2 regions of the Rhodoferax sp. RT5P35 genome follow, and region 2 is predicted to be linked to the other one. Evidence: predicted binding sites of a transcription regulator. Region 2 holds the regulator's gene; the other holds the start of a gene.

Region 1 (3,408 bases), 130 kb from region 2:
CAACATCGAAGAAGCCGTGATGATGGCCGACCGCATCATTATTCTGGCCAGCGACCCCGGCCGTATCCGCGATGAAATCAGCATCGACCTGCCGCGCCCGCGCGATGCGGATTCGGTGGAGGTGCGGGCGCTGATCGACGAGGTCTACGGCCTGATGACCCAGCGCCCCACGCAAGAGGCCACCGCGGGTGCCTCGGCCACCGCGCACCTGGGCTACCGCCTGCCCGAAACCGACATCAGCCGCATCGAGGCGGTGCTGGAGCTGCTGGCCGATCCCCCGTTCGACGGCCACGCCGATCTGCCGCAGCTGGCCGAAGAGTCAGAGCTGGCCGATGAAGAGCTGTTCCCCACCTACGAAGCGCTGGGCCTGATGGGCCTGGCCCATGTGGACAAGGGCGACATCGTTCTTACAGCCCTGGGCCGCCACTATGTGGATGCCGACCAGGCCCGGCGGCAGGAGATTTTCGGCCAGCAGCTGCTGACCCACGTGCCCCTGGCAGCGCATATCCGGCGCAACCTGGAGTCCGAGTCCAGCGGCACCCTGTCGGAGAAGCGCTTCCTGGACTTGCTGGAAGAGTTCATGGACGCAGTGGAAGCCAAGCGCGTACTGGAAGTGGCCATCGAATGGGGCCGCTACGGCGAGGTCTATGGCTACGATTACCACACCGGTCGGCTTACGCTGCCCGAGAAGTCGGAAACCTGAGTTTGCTATTGAATAAAGAGCTACTGGCGTAGGTAGAACCTGCGCCAAGTGCCGATTTAATACGCAGATTCAACGACAAAAATACTAGAACTTCCAGCCCAGCCCGATGCCGAACAACACCGGGTCGACCTTGAAGGTGCCCAGCTTGGCACCGCCAGCCGCCACGTCGGTGCGGATATAGACCTTCTTCAGGTCGAAGTTCAGCACCAGGTTGTGCGCCAGCGGGATGTCCACACCCACTTGCAACGCGGGGCCGAAGCTGTTGCGGTCCACGGTCACACCTGCGGGCAGGTCCACCGCGCTCAGGCGGGTGTAGTTCAGGCCTGCGCCCACGTAAGGCGTAAAACCGGCTTGGGGCGCGTGGTATTGCAGCGTTAGCGTGGGCGGCAGGTGTTTGAAGCTGCCGATGGGGGTGCCGCTCGCGCTCAGCGTCTGCTTTTGCGGCACGGTCAGCACCAGTTCGGCAGCAATGTTGGGGGTGAAGAAATAGCTGATGTCCAGTTCGGGCAGCCACTTGTTGTTAATGGACAGTGCCAGCGGCGTCGTGTCGCCATTGGCGCTGTCCAGGTGCACGGCACGGGCGCGTACCAGCCAGGGGCCAGGGGTGCTGGACTGGGCCAGGGCGGCGGTGGACAACAGGGCGCAGAGGACCGCGGCGATCATTGGTTTTTGCATGCTCTTCTTTCAATCAGCGTTCAATCAGGTTGTGGGAACATCCCACCCCTTGATTACAGAAGAGCGTGCGCCTTCGGACTTTGCGCGGCATCAAACTGGGCGCACACCCGGTTTGCGGCAGATCAAGAGTCCACCCGGTTCAGGTATTTTCAAACGCTTTGTGGGCGTGGCGTGCTGGTCGCCTGGCCCTGGAAGTCGGTCCAGCAATGGCGCGTGAAGTCGTACAGCTTACAGGCGCGCGCGGTGTCGAAGTACCAGCGCCACGAGAAGCGCTGCACCACGATGCGCCCGGGCAGCAGCTCTTCCAGTTTGGCCTGCGCCATCTTGAGCTTGTACAGCGGGATACTCATGTCCACGTGGTGGGCGGTGTGCTCCATGATGTGGTGCACCAGCGCGCCGATCTGCAGCGGGAAGGTCAGGTGCACCGTGGTGGACACAAAGGGCTGGGCCCGCAGCCATACCGCCCGGTCGTCGTGCCACGACACCTTGACGTGCGTGTGGTGGCCGTAGATCACAAAGCCCATCATGTTGAACCAGAAGAACATCGGTACGGCAAAGCCCAGCAACAGCAGCAGCGCCACCGACTGGCCGGTAGCCCAGGCGGCCACGGCCAGCGCCGCCATCCATACCAGGGCAAAGGCGCTGACCAAAATGCAATCCCAGGTGAAGATGGCGCGGTTGGTATTGCCCATCTGCGATTGGGGCGGGAACATCATCTTTTTGCCCCAGATCTCGACCAGGTAGTACAGGCCCGGCCCCCAGCCGCTGCGGTAGATGCGCTGCAGCAGCTTGCCCACCGGTGACAGCGCAGCGTATTCAGCCTGCGTCAGCGGGGCCCAAACAAAATCCACTCCCTTGAGGTTGGTAAAGCCGTGGTGCACCACGTTGTGGCCCACGTCCCACAGGCTGTAGGCGGTGAGTGAAGGCAAAAATGCGATGCGCCCCAGCCATTTGTTCAGGCGGCGGTGCGGGGTCAGGCTTTGGTGGCAGCCGTCGTGGCCGATGACAAACAAGCGCCCCACCACAAAGCCCGCCACCAGCCCGCACAGCAGCTTGGCCCACACCGATGCCAGCAGCACCGTACCGGTCAGCAGCGCGCTCAGCACCGCGTAATCCAGCGCCAACAGCAGCAGCGCCCGCAACGTGGTGCGCTGCGACAGCGGAACCAGCCAGGAACGGATCACCTTGCGGTGGGGCAGCGGTGCGCCGGGGGCCAACGGTGCAGGGTCCGGTGCGGAACGGGGGTTTTCAATCGAAGAAGACATGGCAAAACACGGTAAACGTGGAGTTCGTGTGGATGAATTGCCTAGCGGAGCCGGGGGCCGCGCATGGGTACGCAAATCAGTTGCCGCGATGCTATGTGCGCTGCGCGGCGGCGGTACTGACGCAGATCAAAGCATTTGCAGCGCCTGAGACCGATGTAACTTTGTACCATGGCCCTATGCCATCGGCACAACTAGGGTTTTCATGCTTGTCTTGTAACCTTTTAGTAACTATTTTCGTGTGAAAATAGAAACTAAATTACAACGGAGACTTTTGTCATGCCCCGCCTTGCTACCAAAATTGTTGCCACCCTTGGCCCTGCTTCCAACTCCCCGGAAATTCTGGAACAGCTGATCCGGGCGGGTGTCAACGTAGTGCGGCTGAACTTCAGCCACGGCAAGGCACAGGACCACATCGACCGGGCCATGATGGTGCGCGAAGCCGCCAAGCGTGCGGGTGTGGAAGTGGCCATCATGGCCGACCTGCAAGGCCCCAAGATCCGCGTTTCCAAGTTTGCCGAAGGCAAGGTCATGCTGGAGCCGGGCCAGAAATTTGTACTGGATGCCGCCCGCACCGAACCCGGCGACATCCATGGCGTGGGTCTGGACTACAAAGAGCTGCCCCGTGAAGTCAAGGCGGGCGATGTGCTGCTGCTCAATGACGGCCTGATTGTCATGACGGTGGACTTTGTGCGCGGCGAAGAGGTGCACACCATCGTCAAGCTCGGCGGCGAACTCTCCAACAACAAGGGCATCAACAAAAAGGGC
Region 2 (3,408 bases):
CGGTTCTGGTCGGCTTGCAGGTAGCGGTCGAACACCATGGCCACGGCGCGCACAAAGAACCAGCCGGTGGCGGTGACCTGGATGCTGGTGGCATCCACCGTGGCCATGCCGGCCTGCACCAGGGGCTGCAGGGCCTGCAGCTCGGCGGCAAACGTGGCTTTGAAGTCCACCAGGTAGGCCAGTTCAATGGATTCAAACTGCACCATGCCCTGGCACATAATGGCCATGATGATGGCGCGGCGCACCACGTCGTCGCGGTTCAGGGCCAGGCCGCGCACCACCGGCAGCTGGCCCTGGTCGATCATGTCGCAGTAGGCCTCCAGGGTCTTGGCATTCTGGCTGTAGGTGGGGCCGATGCGGCCAATGGCCGACACGCCCAGGCCGACCAGGTCGCAGTCGGGCTGGGTGCTGTAGCCCTGGAAGTTGCGGTGCAGCCGCCCCTGGCGCTTGGCCACGGCCAGCGCGTCGTTGGGCAGGGCGAAATGGTCCATGCCCACGTAAACGTAGCCCGCGCCGATGAGCGCGTCCAGCGCCTGCGACAGCATGGCCAGCTTGGCCGCGCCGCTGGGCAGCTCGGCGTTGAGGATGCGGCGCTGCGGCTTGAAGCGCTCGGGCAGGTGGGCGTAGGCGTACAGGGCGATACGGTCGGGGCGCAGCGCCACGATCTGCTCCAGCGTGTGGGCAAACGAGGTGGGTGTTTGGCGCGGCAGGCCGTAGATCAGGTCGGTGTTGATGGATTCGAAGCCTAAGCGGCGGGCTTCGGCCACCAGCCCAAACACCTGCTCGGCGGGCTGCACGCGGTGCACGGCCTTTTGTACGTCGGCATCGAAATCCTGCACGCCAAAGCTCAGGCGGTTGAAGCCCAGCGCCGCCAGGGCCGCCAGCCGTGTGGCATCCACGGTGCGCGGATCGACCTCGATGGCGTATTCGCCGCCCGGGGCCAGGCTGAAGTGGCGGCGCAGCAGGGCCATCAGCTGGGCCAGTTCGTCATCGCTCAAAAACGTGGGGCTGCCGCCGCCCAGGTGCAACTGGCTGACCACCCGGCCCGTGCCGAGCTGGGCGGTGTGCAGGGCCATTTCGCGCTCCAGGTACTGCAGGTAGGCCGCGCCGCGTTCGTGGCGCTTGGTGATGATCTTGTTGCAGGCGCAGTAGTAGCACAGCGATTCGCAAAACGGGATGTGCACGTAGAGCGACAGCGGCAGAGCGGTGGCGGTGTCCCGGCGCAGGCGCAGGGCGCGGGCGTAGTCCTCGCCGCGGAAGGCTTCCACGAAGCGGTCGGCGGTGGGGTAGGAGGTGTAGCGCGGCCCCGGCACGTCAAAGCGCTTTAAAAGTTCAGTCGAAACACAGGTCATAAAAAGCGCTTTGGTTGCATCTATGCACTGTGCCGCGAAGGACGCACGCCTTACTTGACCTAGATCAAGCCGCCTGCAGATGCTTGTGGCGAGAATGGTTGTTTACAAAAGCCCCTACTGCGCGCATGACCCCTATCGCCATCAAAGTTGCCTGCTCGAACTGCAATCTGCGTGAGCTGTGCATGCCACTGGGCCTGAACCAAGACGAGTTAAACCGTATAGACGATCTGGTGGCCGTGCGCCGCAAGGTCAAACGCGGGGCCACGCTGTTCCGCAATGGCGAGGCGTTTACCGCGCTGTACGCTATCCGCACCGGGTTTTTCAAAACCTCCATCACCACCGAGGACGGGCGCGACCAGGTCACGGGTTTTCAGATGGCGGGTGAGATCATCGGGCTGGACGGCATCGTCAACGACCAGCACACCTGCGACGCGGTGGCGCTGGAGGATGCCGAGGTCTGCGAGATGCCGTTTGACCGCATCGAAGAACTGTCGCGCGAGGTCAACGCCCTGCAGCGCCATGTGCACAAGATCATGAGCCGCGAAATCGTGCGCGAGCACGGCGTGATGCTGCTGCTGGGCAGCATGCGGGCAGAGGAGCGGCTGGCGGCTTTTTTGCTGAACCTGGTGCAGCGCCTGCATGCGCGCGGCTTCTCACCGCTGGAGTTGGTGCTGCGCATGACGCGCGAAGAGATCGGCAGCTACCTGGGCCTGAAGCTGGAAACGGTGAGCCGCACCTTCTCCAAGTTTGCCGAGGACGGGATGGTGGAGGTCAAACAGCGCCACATCCGCATCCTCGATGCCGAGGCCTTGAAGCGCATCGTTAATCTTCAGCCCTGTTTATAGTTGCAGCGCCTACCGGCTAGCCTACCAGCAGGGTCAGGCTGCTGATCATTGCCGCCACGGCCCAGAAGGCAAAGAAAGACAGGCTGTACACGCCCTGGCGTGACAGGTCCAGCGGCTGGCCCAGCCAGTGCAAGCTGCTAGGGTCCACCACCGCAAACACCAGACCCTCCAGCAAACAAGCGCCCAAAAATCCCGACCACAGCACACTGGTGATGCGTTGTACTGCCATGCTGCCCGCCTACTTCTGCCGCACCGCGCCGGGGGGCGTGGCGGCGTGGTTGCGCGCTTGCTCGGCTGGGGCCAGGGTGCCCTGCAGGGCCAGCGTCTTGTTGATCTCCAGGCCCTGGCGGTAATAGTCCTGCGCCAGCACCGGATCTTGCCGGGTGAAGGCCAGCCAGGCCGTAACAAGAGCGGCTACCACCACGATCAGCGGGCCGGAGATGACCAGCCACACGTGGCCGTATTTCCACCAGGGTTGCGAAGTTTTTTCAGACATGGACTTTCTCCTTAATGTGAACAAGGCATCTAGCTATTCCCCACCCAGCATGCGGGCAGAACGCACACTTTCCAGAAACACCGCAGAACTGGCAATGCCCGGCTGCTGGTGTTGCCCCCTGCGTGTCGAATCGGTTTTGGTAAACCGGTTCGAGGGGGGTTGGCGAAAGATGCGAAGCACTGCAGCCTGGGGGTGAGTAATTAGCGGGGCACGATAAACGTGGATTTCTCGGATACGCGGTCTTTGCCGTCGGCACTGGCGATGTCAAACACCACCGGGTGCGAACCCGGCGTGGCCGAGCCATAGGGGATGTGCAGGCGCACCGCCACCCAGCGCGACTGCACGGCACCCACCTCCACCTCGGTTTCCGATGCAACTTCCAATCCGGCCAGCCCGTCCAGCCCGTGGGCCGATAGCGTGTAGCGCTGGGGCGATTCGGTGGCGTTCATCACCTGCAGGCGGTAAACGTTCTCTAGCTGGCCCCCGGCCACAATGCGCGACAGGGCGGCGCGGTCGCGCACCACGTCCACCTTCAGCGGGGTGCGCAGTGCCAGGCTGATGCCCAGGCACAGCATCAGGGTCCATAGCAGCGCGGTGTAAACCAGCACCCGGGGCCGCAGCACCCTGCGCAGGATCTGGCGGGCCGTCCAGCCCCCGGCCATGCCGTTCTCGGTGGCAAAGCGGATCAGGCCGCGGGCATAGCCCATTTTGTCCA

The links. The regulator FNR, encoded in region 2, switches genes on or off when oxygen is low (the NO sensors DNR and NnrR bind a similar motif). The targets are predictions, from matches to a motif close to TTGATNNNNATCAA.
Region 1: AC097L_RS07795 (OmpW/AlkL family protein) is a predicted target of FNR. The motif match lies at 1,491-1,504, and genes of this name have one in related genera.

Annotation. Positions count from the first base shown of each region.
Region 1 is NZ_JBWMAX010000004.1:246,341-249,748, reverse strand. Features, by position in the region: gene AC097L_RS07800 (ABC transporter ATP-binding protein) at 1-703, shown strand, start outside; gene AC097L_RS07795 (OmpW/AlkL family protein) at 788-1,378, opposite strand; gene AC097L_RS07790 (fatty acid desaturase) at 1,528-2,643, opposite strand; gene pyk (pyruvate kinase) at 2,920-3,408, shown strand, end outside.
Region 2 is NZ_JBWMAX010000004.1:116,989-120,396, forward strand. Features, by position in the region: gene hemN (oxygen-independent coproporphyrinogen III oxidase) at 1-1,352, opposite strand, end outside; gene fnr (fumarate/nitrate reduction transcriptional regulator Fnr) at 1,478-2,197, shown strand; gene AC097L_RS07200 (hypothetical protein) at 2,214-2,426, opposite strand; gene AC097L_RS07205 (FixH family protein) at 2,436-2,693, opposite strand; gene ccoG (cytochrome c oxidase accessory protein CcoG) at 2,894-3,408, opposite strand, start outside.